DNA from 2 places in the Amycolatopsis sp. WAC 04169 genome. Region 1 is predicted to be linked to the other one. Evidence: predicted binding sites of a transcription regulator. Region 1 holds the regulator's gene; the other holds the start of a gene.
The links. The regulator HspR, encoded in region 1, represses chaperone genes until heat shock. The targets are predictions, from matches to a motif close to ANNTTGAGTNNNNNNNACTCAANNT.
Positions count from the first base shown of each region.

Region 2: the regulator HspR is predicted to act here: its motif matches at 4,105-4,129, upstream of DMC61_RS19475 (adenylate cyclase).

Region 1 covers NZ_QHJI01000001.1:172,372-179,671, reverse strand. Annotated here, with positions in the region: gene DMC61_RS00890 (alpha/beta hydrolase) at 1-420, shown strand, start outside; gene dnaK (molecular chaperone DnaK) at 587-2,458, shown strand; gene grpE (nucleotide exchange factor GrpE) at 2,455-3,192, shown strand; gene dnaJ (molecular chaperone DnaJ) at 3,226-4,398, shown strand; gene DMC61_RS00870 (heat shock protein transcriptional repressor HspR) at 4,404-4,832, shown strand; gene DMC61_RS00865 (DUF305 domain-containing protein) at 4,882-5,478, opposite strand; gene DMC61_RS00860 (lytic polysaccharide monooxygenase) at 5,475-6,227, opposite strand; gene DMC61_RS00855 (globin domain-containing protein) at 6,387-7,300, opposite strand, start outside.
Region 2 covers NZ_QHJI01000007.1:8,200-15,499, forward strand. Annotated here, with positions in the region: gene DMC61_RS19430 (MerR family transcriptional regulator) at 1-445, opposite strand, end outside; gene garA (glycogen accumulation regulator GarA) at 442-909, opposite strand; gene gcvH (glycine cleavage system protein GcvH) at 1,035-1,418, opposite strand; gene DMC61_RS19445 (CDP-alcohol phosphatidyltransferase family protein) at 1,482-2,093, opposite strand; gene DMC61_RS19450 (hypothetical protein) at 2,131-2,364, opposite strand; gene DMC61_RS19455 (hypothetical protein) at 2,603-2,899, opposite strand; gene DMC61_RS19460 (hypothetical protein) at 2,934-3,182, shown strand; gene DMC61_RS19465 (hypothetical protein) at 3,206-3,583, shown strand; gene DMC61_RS19470 (hypothetical protein) at 3,599-3,979, opposite strand; gene DMC61_RS19475 (adenylate cyclase) at 4,130-5,098, shown strand; gene DMC61_RS19480 (hypothetical protein) at 5,101-6,075, shown strand; gene DMC61_RS19485 (adenylosuccinate synthetase) at 6,072-7,265, shown strand; gene DMC61_RS19490 (NUDIX domain-containing protein) at 7,262-7,300, shown strand, end outside.

The sequences.
Region 1 (7,300 bases):
CCGTCCTACGGCGCGTATCGCTCGATCGGCTGTCACGACTTCGGCTCGCCGTTCACCTCCTACGCCGACATGAGGGCGATGCAGGGGCTGGTGAAGGCGCTCTCGCCGCACGGCTGGCGGTACTCGGAGTTCTGGGACATGGCGAGCGGCTGCGCGGGCTGGCCAGTGCCGTCCGCCTATCTGCCGCGACCGCAGAAGGTGACCGGCGCCGCGCCGATCCTCGTGGTCGGCGGTGAACGCGATCCGGCGACGCCGCTCGTTTGGGCGAAGGGGCTCGCGAGGAACATCGAGAATTCGACGTTGCTCGTCGACGCCGGGTACGGGCACACGGGCCTGCTGAACTCGGCCTGCGTGCGCACGGAAGAGACGAAGTACCTGGTGAGCGGCGCCACACCCGCTCCGGGCACGGTCTGCCGGTAGCCCGGGAACAAGACGACCGCGCCGCACGTTGAGCCGGGTACAAGGTTGAGTGAGGGTGACTCAAGTCCGGCTTGACGGAAGCCCCACCATCCCGATACAACTTGCGTTGAGCCCGCTCAAGGTGGGCGAGAACGTGCAGGTCACGAACTAGCAGGAGGATCACACCATGGCGCGAGCGGTCGGCATCGACCTCGGCACGACCAACTCGGTCGTCGCTGTCCTTGAGGGCGGCGAGCCGACGGTCATCGCCAACTCGGAAGGTTCACGCACCACCCCGTCCATCGTCGCCTTCGCCAAGAACGGCGAAGTGCTGACCGGTCAGCCGGCGAAGAACCAGGCCGTGACGAACGTCGACCGGACCATCCGGTCGGTCAAGCGGCACATCGGTACCGACTGGAAGACCGAGATCGACGGCAAGGCCTACACCTCGCAGGAGATCAGCGCCCGCGTGCTGATGAAGCTCAAGCGCGACGCCGAGGCGTACCTGGGCGAGACCATCACCGACGCGGTCATCACCGTCCCCGCGTACTTCGAGGACGCGCAGCGGCAGGCCACGAAGGAAGCCGGGCAGATCGCCGGCCTGAACGTGCTCCGCATCGTCAACGAGCCCACCGCGGCGGCGCTGGCGTACGGCCTCGACAAGGGCGAGAAGGAACAGACCATCCTGGTCTTCGACCTCGGTGGCGGTACGTTCGACGTCTCGCTGCTGGAGATCGGCGAGGGTGTCGTCGAGGTCCGCGCCACCTCCGGTGACAACCACCTCGGCGGTGACGACTGGGACGAGCGGATCGTCACCTGGCTGGTCGACAAGTTCAAGTCGTCCAACGGCATCGACCTCACCAAGGACAAGATGGCGCTCCAGCGCATCCGTGAGGCCGCCGAGAAGGCGAAGATCGAGCTGTCCAGCTCGAACTCGGCCAGCATCAACCTGCCGTACATCACCGTGGACGCGGACAAGAACCCGCTGTTCCTCGACGAGCAGCTCTCCCGCGCCGAGTTCCAGAAGATCACCTCGGACCTGCTCGAGCGCACCCGCAAGCCGTTCAACAACGTCATCCGTGACGCGGGTGTCGCCGTCGGCGACATCGACCACGTCGTGCTCGTGGGTGGTTCCACCCGCATGCCGGCCGTGTCCGAGCTGGTCAAGGAGCTGACCGGCGGCCGCGAGCCGAACAAGGGCGTGAACCCGGATGAGGTCGTCGCGGTCGGCGCGGCGCTGCAGGCCGGTGTGCTCAAGGGCGAGGTCAAGGACGTCCTGCTGCTCGACGTGACCCCGCTTTCGCTGGGCATCGAGACCAAGGGCGGCGTGTTCACCAAGCTCATCGAGCGCAACACCACGATCCCGACCAAGCGTTCGGAGATCTTCTCCACCGCGGACGACAACCAGCCGTCGGTGCAGATCCAGGTGTTCCAGGGTGAGCGCGAGATCGCCGCGCACAACAAGAAGCTCGGCATGTTCGAGCTGACCGGTCTCCCGCCCGCCCCGCGTGGCGTGCCGCAGATCGAGGTCACCTTCGACATCGACGCCAACGGCATCGTGCACGTCCTCGCGAAGGACCTGGGCACGAACAAGGAGCAGTCGATGACGATCACCGGTGGCTCCGCGCTGCCGAAGGACGACATCGAGCGCATGGTCAAGGACGCCGAGGCGCACGCCGAGGAGGACAAGCAGCGCCGCGAGGAGGCGGAGACCCGCAACCAGGCGGAGACGCTGGTCTACCAGACCGAGAAGTTCGTCAAGGACAACGAGGACAAGCTGCCCGACGAGCTCAAGGGCAAGGTGAAGTCCGCGATCGACGAGGCCAACGAGGCGCTCAAGGGCACCGACTCGGCGAAGATCCGCGAGTCCATCGAGAAGCTGAACACCGCTTCGCAGGAGCTGGGCACCGCGCTCTACGCCAACGCCACCCCGGGCGCCGAAGGTGCCGCCGGTGAAGGCGCCGCCGGTGCGGCGGGCGCGGGCACCGGTTCGCAGGCCAAGGCAGACGACGTCGTCGACGCCGAGATCGTCGAAGAGGACGAGAAGGACAAGAAGTGACGGGACGCTACGACGAAACCGAGGGCCGGGGCCCGGAGGAACCGGTGGTCGTGCGGGACCGTAGGCGGATCGACCCGCTGACCGGTGAGGTCCGCTCGGCCGCCCCGGCCGCCGAAACCCAGGATGGTCCGAAGCACGCCGCTCCGGCCGAAGACACCGTCGAACCGGAGCCCGCGGCACACGCGGGCCCCGGCCTCGGGGAGTCCATTGTGGACGACTCCGTGTCGGTGGCCACCGGTCTGGAGAAGGAGCTGGCGGAACGCACCGCAGACCTCCAGCGCCTCCAGGCGGAGTACGCCAACTACCGCAAGCGCGTGGACCGCGACCGCGAGCAGGTCGTCGTCGGCGCGAAGGCGTCGGTCGTCGGCGACCTGCTTCCGCTGCTCGACGACCTCGAGCGCGCGGAGCAGCACGGCGATCTGACCGGTGCCTTCAAGGCGGTCGGCGAGAAGCTGGTCGGGAGCCTGCAGCGGTCGGGCCTCGAAGCGTTCGGCGCCGAGGGCGAGCCCTTCGACCCGAGCGTGCACGAGGCCGTGCAGCACAGCACGTCTCCGGACGTCACCGGACCGACGGTCACCATGGTCATGCGCCGCGGTTACCGCTTCGGCGAGCGCGTGCTGCGTCCGGCGATGGTCGGGGTCACCGACCACGAGCCGGGTGGCGCCCCGGTGGACCCGCCGGTGGGCGGCGAACTGCCGCTCGAGGGCGAACTTTTCGATGAGAACAACCGCTGATCGGCGATACGGCGTGAAAGGAGGAGACGTTCGGTGAGTGCACGGGAATGGATCGGTAAGGACTTCTACCGTGAACTGGGCGTCTCCTCCGACGCCACCGCGGACGAGATCAAGAAGGCCTACCGCAAGCTGGCCAAGGAGAACCACCCCGACGCCAACGCGGGCAACGCGGAGGCCGAGAAGAAGTTCAAGGCGGTCTCCGAGGCGTACGGCGTGCTGTCCGACACGTCCAAGCGCAAAGAGTACGACGAGGCTCGCCGCCTCTTCGGCTCCGGCGGTCCCGGTGGCTTCGGCTTCCCGGGCGGGGGTGCCGGCGGCGGGTTCGACGTCGGCGACATCTTCGGCCAGGCGGGTCAGCAGCAGGGCGGTTTCGGCGGTCTCGGCGACATCCTCGGTGGCCTCTTCGGCCGCCGCGGCGCCGCGGCCGGTGCCACGGCGAACCGGCCGCAACGCGGTGCCGACGTGGAGACCGACGTCCGGATCGACTTCGCCGAGGCGGTCAAGGGCGCGACCCTGCCGCTGCGGCTGTCGAGCCCGGCGACCTGTTCCACCTGCGGTGGCAACGGCGCGAAGCCGGGGACCTCTCCGAGGACGTGTGCGACTTGCCAGGGCAGCGGGCTGGTCAGCCGCAGCCAGGGCGCGTTCGCGTTCTCCGAGCCGTGCCGCGACTGCCGCGGCCGCGGCAAGATCATCGACGACCCGTGCCCGGAATGCGCGGGCGAGGGCATCAGCACCCGCACCCGCACCCTCACCGTGCGGATCCCGCCGGGCGTCGCCGACGACCAGCGGATCCGGCTGGCGGGCCAGGGCGAACCGGGCCGTGGCGGCGCGCAGCCTGGCGATCTGTACGTCCGGGTGCACGTCGCTCCGCACGCGTTGTTCGGGCGCAAGGACCTCGACCTGACTATCACCGTGCCGGTGTCCTTCGCGGAACTGGCCCTCGGCGGCACGATCACCGTGCCGACGCTCGAGGGCAAGGTCTCGCTGAAGGTGCCGCAGGGTACGGCGAGCGGTCGCGTGCTTCGTGTGCGCGGCAAGGGAATCGCGAAACGTGACGGCTCGCAGGGCGATCTGCTGGTCACCCTGCAGGCGGCCATCCCGGCCAAATTGGACGACAAGGCCCGTGAGGCGCTGGAGGCCTACGCGGAGGCCATGGCCGACCACGATCCGCGACCGGAGATCACCGAACTTCTCGAAGGCAGGTGAGCACGATGTTCGGCGGGCTGCCGCACGGTGCGGACGAGGACACCCCGGTGTTCGTCATTTCGGTGGCGGCGCAGCTTTCCGGCCTGCACGCGCAGACCCTGCGGTCCTACGACCGCCAGGGTCTCGTGTCGCCGGGCCGAACGTCCGGCGGTGGACGCCGTTACTCGATGCGGGACATCGCGTTGCTGCGCGAAGTGCAGCGACTGTCCCAAGAGGACGGTGTCAATCTCGCCGGCATCAAGCGGATCATCGAGCTGGAGAACCAGGTCGACGCGCTTCGCTCGCGTATCGCCGAACTGACCGAGGAGCTCACCGCGGCGTACCTCGCCGCCGAACAGACGGCCGCGGCCGTGCACGCCTCCTACCGCAAGGATCTCGTTCCCCTGCGGCAGCAGACGGCACTCGTGGTCTGGAAGCCCAAAAAACGCACTTAGTCCTCTAAATGCTCCGGGCGTCAGCCCGGCATTTAGAGGACTAACTGCGTCACTGGCCGGGCACCAGGGACCGGATCTGCTGGACCTCGCCGGTGCGCGAGTCCTGGATCCGCTGGGCCAGCGCCTTCGCTTCGGGGTTCTTCCCGTCCTTCAGCTCGGTCCTCGCCAGCGCCACCCCGTTGTGCTGGTGCGCCACGAAGATGTCCGCGAAGTCCAGGCTGAACTCCGCACCATCCTTTTTGGACAGTGCTTCGAGGAGTCCCTTGTCGGTGAGCCCGTCGCCACCGTGGTGGTGATGCGCGTGCGGATCCGCCGAGCCCGTCTCGGGTTTGCCCCAGGCCTTCAGCCAGTTCCGCATGTCGGTGGTCTCGGTCTGCTGCGTCGCCTCGATGGCGGCGGCGAGATTCGTCAGCTCCTGCTTCTGCCCCTGCTTGGCCTTGACCAGCTTGACGATCTCCACGCCCTGGTTGTTGTGGGCGATCATCATCTGCAGGAACATCACGTCGGCGTCGTTGTACTCCGCGGACGCCCCGGCCGACTGGGGGACGGGGGAGATCGGGGCACCGGCGCTGGTGGGTGAGCCGTCGCCGGCCCCGCAGCCCGCGAGGGCCACGAGACCGGCGACGAGAACGAGGGCCAGCTTCACTGCCGCGTCCAAAGGGCGGGCGTGTTCGGCGGTTCCCAGCCTTGGATCGCGGTATGCGCCATCTGGCACCGGTAGGTCACGCCGCCGTAGGTCACCGTGCTGCCGACCGCGTAGGACGTTCCGGCCGCCCAGGTGCCGCCGGTGGGCGGGTTGCTGGTGCTGGTCGGCGGGTTCGACGTCGTGGGCGGGTTGCTCGTGGTCGGCGGATTGCTGGTGGTGGGCGGGTTGCCGCCGCCGATCTGCAGGTCGATGCAGCTGTAGAAGGCCATCGGCGTGTCCGCGATGTTCCAGATGGCGAGCACCTTCTGGCGGCCGCTGAAGCCGTTCAGGCTCACCGTGTGCGACGTCGGGTCCTTCGGCGCGGAGTTGTTCCCGCTGATGTCGGCGATCTTGGTGCCGCCGATGTAGTACTCGTAGTTCGTGGTCCGGTGGTAGGCGGTGAACTTCCAGTTGAAGGTCACGCTGTTGCCGACCGACGCGGCGGGCCACGGCTTCGACTCGTCGTTGAGCTCGGCGAATCCGGGAAGACCGCCGTTGCAGCTGCGGAGCCCCTTGGGGCCTTCGACGCTCTGCGGTTCGTAGACGATGGCACCGCAGCCGGAAACCTTGCCTTGGGCGCAGTTCGCCTGGCGGCTGGGCGGGGACAGCACATAGCCGTGGGCGCTGGCCACCTGCGGGATGGCGACGATGGCGATCGGGGCGAGGATCGCACCGGCGGCGGCTGCCACGAGCTTGCGTTTGACGGTCATGCCGGCTCCTGGGGATGGAACGACGGTGTTCCCGCGACGGGGAGCAATGTGGTCTAGACCATAAATCCGCCGGTGACCGTGGTCAATGATTCACTGACCTACTGCTGCGTCGAGCCCAGGTGGAACAGCCGATCGGCCTAATACGAACGAAGCATCGGCTCAGTCCAGGGTGAAGGGGTCGTATTTGATCCGCCCCAGGTCCGTGCCCGCGGCGAGCAGTTTCGCGATCGTCGCCCGGATCATCGACGGTGACCCGGCGACGTACACGTCGCGCTCCTTCCACGCCCCGCGCTGGGTGACCGCCGTGGCCAGCGTGCCGCGGTCGCCGCCGGTGATGGCGCCTTCCTCGGTCACCGGTGTCACCGTCAGCCAAGGGCAGGTGACGGCGAGCCCGCGGAGCTGGTCGAGGGCGTAGAGGTCTTCCGGACGGCGGCCGCCGAAGAACAGGTGCACCGGCGGGTTGTTCTTCCAGCGCGACATGTCGTCGAGCAGGGCGAGCAGCGGCGCGACGCCGGTGCCACCGCCGATCATCAGCAGGGGACGGCTCTCCGTGTGGTTCACCGAAAGCGCGCCGAGCGACGGGCCGAGGCGCCAGACGTCGCCGAACCGGGTGTGGTGGACGATCGCGCGCGAGACCCAGCCGCCGCGCACGGCGTGCACGTGGAACTCCATCGTCCCGTCGTCGTGCGGGGCGGTGGCGGGTGAGAAGTACCGCCACATCCGCGGCCGTTGCGGAACCTCGACGCTGACGTAGCCACCGGCCCGGTACGGGAGCGGCTGATCGGTGCGCACCTTGACGATGGCGACGTCGCGGGACACGACGCGGTGTTCGATGACGGTCGCCTTCCACCACGCCGGCCCGGTCTCCTTGCCGGCGGCCTCGCGCATGCTCTTCGAAATGACGCCGTACGCGGTGACCCAGGCGTCCTCCACCTCGGGAGTCCAGTCGTCCTTCAAGAATCTCTTCAACGCGGCGATCAGCGCGACGCCGACGGCGTCGTAATGGCGGCCGAGGACGTCGAACTTCCGGTGGTCCCGGCCGAGCTGGCCGAGGAACGTGGCCAGTTCGTCGG
Region 2 (7,300 bases), on a different contig from region 1:
TGGCGGCGTCGATGCCGGCCTGGCGGAGCAGATCTTCCTCGGTCAGCCTGATCTCGCGATCGGTCTCGAAGTCCCCGGGGGACGGCAGTCCGCCGTTCTCCCCCGGGGCTTCGAGCGAAACGAGTTTCCGCGGCAGCCTCGGCATCGCCGCTTCCGGCGCGGCACCCCGATCCGCCGCGTCCAGCTGTTCCTTGATGACCTTCAGCGGCAGGTAGTGATCCCGCTGGGCGGACAGGACGAACCGCAACCGCTCCACGTCCGCCGGAGCGAACTGCCGGTACCCCGACGGGGTCCGGCCCGGCTGGACCAGACCCTCCGCCTCGAGGAACCGGATCTTGGAGATGGTGACATCGGGGAAGTCGCCGCGCAGCTGTGCCAGCACGGCCCCGATGCTCAACCCATCGCGCTGCGACGCATCCCGATCAGGCCGCCCGGCCGCCGTCACCGTGCCCCCTGGCCCCCGGATCCCGGGCCGGTCAGGAAGACCAGGCGGAACTTGCCGATCTGCACCTCGTCGCCACCGGCGAGGACGGCCTGGTCGACCGGCTCGCGGTTGACGTAGGTGCCGTTGAGGCTGCCGACGTCGATGACGACGAACTCGCCGCCCTCACGGCGGAACTCGGCGTGCCGCCGGGAGACCGTGACGTCGTCGAGGAAGATGTCGCTGTCCGGGTGCCGCCCCGCGCTGGTGGTGTCGCGGTCCAGCAAGAAGCGCGAACCCGCGTTCGGGCCCCGCTTGACGACCAGCAGCGCGGAACCCGCGGGCAGCGCGTCCACACCCTGGACGGGGGCCTCGGCAGCCGGAGGAGCCTCAGTGCCTTCGACGTCGGCCAGGAAGTCGGCCCGGAAGACAGAAGTCCGCTCCGGAGACTGCTCCGGGGGAACGCCGGGCCCGTCGTTCGTGCTCACCTGAGCTCTCCTAACGCATGTGTGTTGCCACTACTCAAGAACGTGTGGAGGTCAAACGTACCGTGCCTGATCGAATCTCCGGCCCGCGGCTCCCCCTTGTCCTCCCGAAGGGCCACGGCCTGCGGCTATTCCTTGATCAGCGCCTGGTACGCCTCGGCCTCCAGCAGGGATTCCACCGAGCTCGCGTCGTCGAGACGGAGCTCGATCAGCCAGCCCTCGCCGTACGGGTCGCTGTTGATCAGCTCGGGCGATTCGGTCACCGCGTCGTTGACCGCGACCACCTCGCCGTCGAGCGGGGCGAACAGCTCCGAGACGCTCTTGGTCGATTCGACCTCGCCGAACGCGTCACCCGAACCGACCTGCTTGCCGACCTCGGGCAGTTCGACGAACACGACGTCACCGAGCTGGTCCTGGGCGTACTCCGTGATGCCCACGCGCACGAGCCCGCCGTCGCGCACGGAGACCCACTCGTGCTCCTCGGTGTACCGCAGTTCTTCTGGAGTGGACAACGCCGCTCCCCTTTCTGATGCCCTCACTCGAAACCGACGCGCGCAGTTTCGCATCCCGCCGGGTCACGCGCCCGGCGCCTCCCGCAAGGCGCGCACGGTCTGGACGATGTACAGCACGCCCGAATAGACGTACAGGACCGCACCCCACGCCGTGAAGGCGTAACCGATCGGCCGGGCGATCGCGGCGATGTCGGAGCCGCCCTGGGTGAGCAGCAGGAACGGGAAGGCGTACATCAGCACGAAGGTGGCGCCCTTGCCGATGTAGGTGACCTCCGGCGGGGCGAACCCCCGGCGGCGCAGCAGCAGGACGCAGACGCCGAGGACGGCCTCCCGCACGACCAGCGGGACCACCAGCCACCACGGGATGATGTCGCGGATCAGGAAGGCGACGAGGGTCGCGAGGATGTAGAGCCGGTCGGCGGCGGGGTCGAGCAGCTGGCCGAGCCGCGACATCTGGTTGAGCCAGCGGGCGAGTTTGCCGTCGAGCCAGTCGGTGAGCGCGCTGAACACGAGCAGCGCGAGCGCCCAGCCGTCCTCCTTCGGGCCGAGGAGCAGCCACAGGAAGACCGGCACCCCGGCGAGCCGGAGGATCGAAAGCATGTTGGGGACGTTCAAGGCCTGCCGCAGCAGGGAAGGCTCTTCGCTGGTCACGCTCGGTTCGGGGGGCGTACTCACCCGCTCAGCCTAGCCAGCGGCGGCAGGTCCTTCCGCGTCAGCTGGCCCGGGTGTGCGTCCAGCCGCGGCGTTGCAGGTCCGCGCTGGTCAGCGCCACGGGCCTGCCTCGGTGGTCGGTGCCCATCCAGCGATGGTGGCCCGCCGAGTTCTCCAGGACGTACGGGCGGCCGCCACACCAGACGACGGTGCACGGGGCCGTCGGGGGAAGCTCCGTGCTCGCCGGTGCGGTGGCCTGGGGTGACGCGGGGTCGGTCTGTTCGTCGGTCTTCATCGCTCTCACGGTTTCGGTGACGGGGACTGGGACACGCCGGAGCGCTACTTGTCTTTTCGGCAGAACGGGGCCGCGCGTTAACGGCTCGGCGCCGGATTCGTCCGATCGGTTCGCGACGACAGCAGGGTGTTGCCGCGCCGTGAACGGCATATTAATTGTCCACAGTGGACAGTGATCGGGCGGTCCTCGCGTATCGCGGCGGCGCGGTCGCGATAGCCTCCCGCGAATCGAACGTGGCTCAATGCCACGACATCGGGCCCGGCCGGGTCAGAATGGGCCGGCCACGACCGGCCGACGAAAGGATCGCCTTGCCCGTCTCGACGACCACGGGAACGTGGCGGCGCCTGATCGCGGTCTGTGCCGTCGCCGGAACGCTCGCCGCCTGTTCGGGCGAAGCTCCGCCACCGCCAGTCACTTCGATGTCGGTCTCACCGCCTTCACTCTCGTTGAGCGCCTCCCCCGTGTCGGTGCCGCCGATCCCGTCCCAAACCGCGCCGAGTCCGTCCGCCGCCCCGACTTCCGCCCCCGCACCCAAACCCGCTGAACCGGTACAGGGTTCCTGCGGAACGGTGACCGCGGCGAGCGGGCTGACCCTGCAGGTGCTCAACGGGCCGGGCGTCTCGTGCGCGGACGCGACCGGGATCGTCGATTCGTTCCACAAGAGGATCGCCGGACGTCAGTCCGCGGGCTCGGACGAGCCGGTCAGCGAGACCGTGGACGGCTGGCTGTGCGTCTCCGGCGCTCCCGCCGCCCAAGGCGGCACCAGTTGCAGCAAGGGCGAGCAGAACGTGTTCGCCGCCGTCGTCCCCGTCGAATGAACCATCCCCGAGAAGAAGGGCCCATGAAGAGTCTCGCCGTGCTTCCCGCCGCGCTCGCCGTCGTCCTGCTGAGCGGTTGCGGCGCCGATCCCGCACCCGCGGCCGCACCGCCGCCGTCCTCCCCCGCTTCCACGCCGGCACCCGCCGGAACACCCTGCGGCGAGATCGCCGGACTTCAAGGCGCGAAGAACAAGGTCGTGGCACGCGGGAAAACCGACTGCGGCGAAGCGACACAGGTGCTCACGGACTACTTCGCCAAGCTGACACCCGCCGAAGCGGCGTCGCCGCAAGGCCCCGGGCCGGTGGTGATCGGTGCCTGGACCTGTGGCAGTGGGCCGAACGATCCGGTGACGAGCTGTTCGACCGAGGACGACCGGCAGATCGACGCCACCCGGAGCTGAGCACGGCCGGCGGCGTCACTTCGCGCGACGCCGCCGGTACAGGACGCCTAGCCCGATCAGCATTCCGAGCAGGACCAAGCCGACGAGCGCGACGACCACCAGGCTCAAGACCCGCGAAGTCTTCGACCGGTAGGCGAATCCGTCACCGGCGAAGATCCTGTCGCCCTCCGCGACCCTCTCACCGTCGATCCTCCCGTGACCGGTTCGCCCGTCGTCGAATCGCCACCCGGCCGAGCAATAGGGGAAGGTGCCGCTCATCGGCGGCCCCTCCTCGACGCATCCGGAGACGGCGGTGACCGTGACGTCCTCTCCGGTGTCCAGCTCGCGCACGCGGTCGCCGAGGGCTCCCCCGGTCACCCACAACAGGAAAACGAGCGGGATCCCGCCCAGCAGCATCAGCAAGAGAAACCTGGAAGTCCCCGGTTCACCTGACAAGAAAGTCCCTTCTTCCCGACCCTTCCAGGCTATTCGCCGAGGCGACGGAGTGATACGGGATTTGTACCCACCCCCTTGCCAGGCGAAGTAAGAGTCGTCTAGACTCAAACTATGCTCACCAGGGAAGACGCCATGAAGGCGGTCGAGGACGCGGCCGGCCCGGCCGCGCTGTTCGCCCGCCATCGCTACCGCGAACTGGCGGCCGTGCTCCACCCCGACCGCAATCCCGGCGACGCGCGGGCCCACCGCGCGGCGGCCATGCTCAACCGCCTCCACGACGAGTGGAAACGGTCCCGGCGTCAGACGGTCACCACGGCCACGTCGGCGTACACGCTCGTCGCTCCCCACGCGGTCGGCAGTGTCGCCACGACCTACCGGACCACCGGCCCGCATCTGGTCAAACTCGTCCGCGATCCGGCGCTCAACCCGCTGATCCACGCCGAATGGGAGGCGTTGCGCGCGCTCGACGGCTTCACCGAGCGGCACCGGTGGCTGCGCCCCTATTACCCGCGACTGCTCGACACGTCGGGGCCGGTCGCGAGGGGCGATCGGGCGTTCAGCGTCCTCGATCCGCTCGTCGACGGCTTCCTCACCCTCGCCGACATCGGGAAGGCCTTCCCCGGCGGGCTCGACGGCCGCGACTACGCCTGGATGCACCGTCGCCTCCTGCGTGCCATGGCAGGCGCGCACCGGGCGGGCGTCGTCCACGGCCACCTGACCGCGGACAACGTGCTCGTTCATCCGGCACAGCACGGCATCGTCGTCGCCGGATGGTCCTTCGCCGTCGAAGACGGTGCGCTTCCGCTGGCGGCCGACAAATCCGTCCACTACCCACCGGAAGTCCACAAAGGACTGCCGATGACCGCGGCCACCGACGTCCACATGCTCCACAGCTTGATGCTGGAACTGCTGGCACCGGACGAAATCCGCCAACGCCGGTTCGCCGAGGGATGCCTCCAGGACATCCCGGCACACCGACCCGAGGCCGTCGATCTGCTCGACGAGTACGACGAACTGCTCGCCGACCTGTACGGCCCCCGCACCTTCCGACCGTTCATCATCCCCGAGACAGGAGCCTGACCATGGGACACGGACACTGGGACGACAACGCCTACGCCGCCGCGAAGACCTTCCGGAAGGCCAAGGGCGAGGACGACTTCGGCTACACCGCCGATCTCCGCTCCAAGCCCGCGAAGGAATGGAAGGTCGCACCCGCGCTGGACCCGCTGAACGCCGTGCGGGAATGCCGGGATTCGGCCGACCACACCGATTCGACGCCGATCGCGGTGCTGTTCGACGTCACCGGGTCGATGCGCCGGGTGCCGCGGATCATGCAGGGCAAGCTCGGCAAGCTGCACGGCCTGCTGAAGCGCCGGGGCTACCTGGCCGACCCGCAGGTGCTGTTCGGCGCGATCGGCGACGCCGACAGCGACCGGGTTCCCTTGCAGGTCGGGCAGTTCGAATCGGACAACCGGATGGACGAGCAGCTGCGCACGATCTTCCTCGAAGGCGGGGGCGGCGGGCAGAAGAGCGAGTCCTACGAGCTGGCCGCGTACTTCATGGCGCGGCACGTCGTGACCGACGCCTGGCAGAACCGCGGCCGCAAGGGCTATCTGTTCATCATCGGCGACGAGCTGAACAAGCCCGCGCTGGAGGCCCGCCACATCCGCCGCGTGATCGGGGACGACGTGCGGGAGGACATCGACCCGGCCTCGGTGTACCGGGAGCTGGCCCGCAAGTGGCACGTGTACTTCGTGCTGCCGAACCAGTCTTCGTACTACAACGACCCGCAGATCGGTGAGCACTGGAGCGATCTGCTCGGCCAGAACTTCCTGAAGCTGGACGACCCGGGCGCGGTGTGCGAACTGATCGCCGCCACCATCGGGCTGGAAGAGCGGGTGGTCGACGTCGACCGCGCGCTCGCCGACCTCGCGGACGTCGGCTCGGTCGCCGAAAGCAAGGCGGTCGGCAAGGCGCTGGCGAGGCTCGGTACCAAATCGGTCGTCACGTCGGCGGTGCCCGACGCCGACGGGCCGAGCGACGTGGTGCTGCGATGAGTCTGCTGGACGGTCACGTGGTGGTGGTCGGGCTCGGCTTCGGCGACGAAGGCAAGGGCGCGGTGATCGACGCGCTCTGCGCCGCCCGGCCCACCACCGCGGTGGTCCGCTTCAACGGGGGCGCGCAGGCCGCGCACAACGTCGTCGTGGACGGGCGGCACCACACCTTCAGCCAGTTCGGGGCGGGCACGTTCGCCGGCGTGCCCACCCATCTGTCGCGGTTCGTGCTCGTCGAGCCGTTCGCGCTGGCCGCGGAAGCCCGGCGGCTCGAAGCGGTCGGCGTCCGGAATCCGCTCTCGCTGCTGAGTGTGGACGGCCGGGCTCTGCTCACGACGCCGTTCCACATCCACGCCAACCGGGCCAGGGAGGAGGCCCGTGGCGTGAACCGGCACGGTTCGTGCGGCAAGGGCATCGGCGAGACCGTCTGGTACTCGCTGTTGCCCGGGGCCTCCCCGGGGGACGTCGTGGAGAGCCAGGAGGTGATCGGGACGCCGGGGGAAGCGCCGACGGTCGCCGACTGCGCCCGGCCGTCGGTGTTGCGGCGCAAGCTGGACGCGCTCGCGCGGTTCTACGCGCCGCTCGCCACGCCACCGCACAGCGTGGACGAACTGGTGGCGCTGTACCGCGATTTCGCGGACGCGGTGCGGATCACCGACGGGGACGAAACGGGGCGGCTGGCGGATTCCGGGCGGCTGGTGTTCGAGGGAGCGCAGGGGGCTCTCCTCGACCAGTACCACGGGTTCCATCCGCATACGACCTGGTCGACGACCACGCCGCACAACGCCCGCGCCCTGTTGGGCGGGCGTCCGCACACCGTCGTGGGGGTGACGCGGACGTACCTCACCCGGCACGGCGCGGGACCGCTGCCGACCGAGTCCGCCGCCGTGCTCGCCCGCTTTCCCGAGGCGCACAACGAAACCGGCGAGTTCCAGGGCGCGTGGCGGGCGGGCCATCTCGACGCGGCCCTGCTGGACTACGCGATCGCGGCCTGCGACGGCGTGGACGCGCTCGCGGTGACCCACCTCGACGCGACCGGGCTGAAGGTCGTGCCCCGGGACGGTTCGGCCGCCGTCGATCTGCCGGATCCGCTGGCGTGGTTCGGCGCGCGGCTGCCGGTGGCCGTCATGGGGTACGGCCCGGACAGGGCGGGTTACCGGGTCGCGGAGGCAAGGTCGACAATCAACGCGTGATCGATTCGACGCCGGTGTCCGTTGACGTGCTCGTG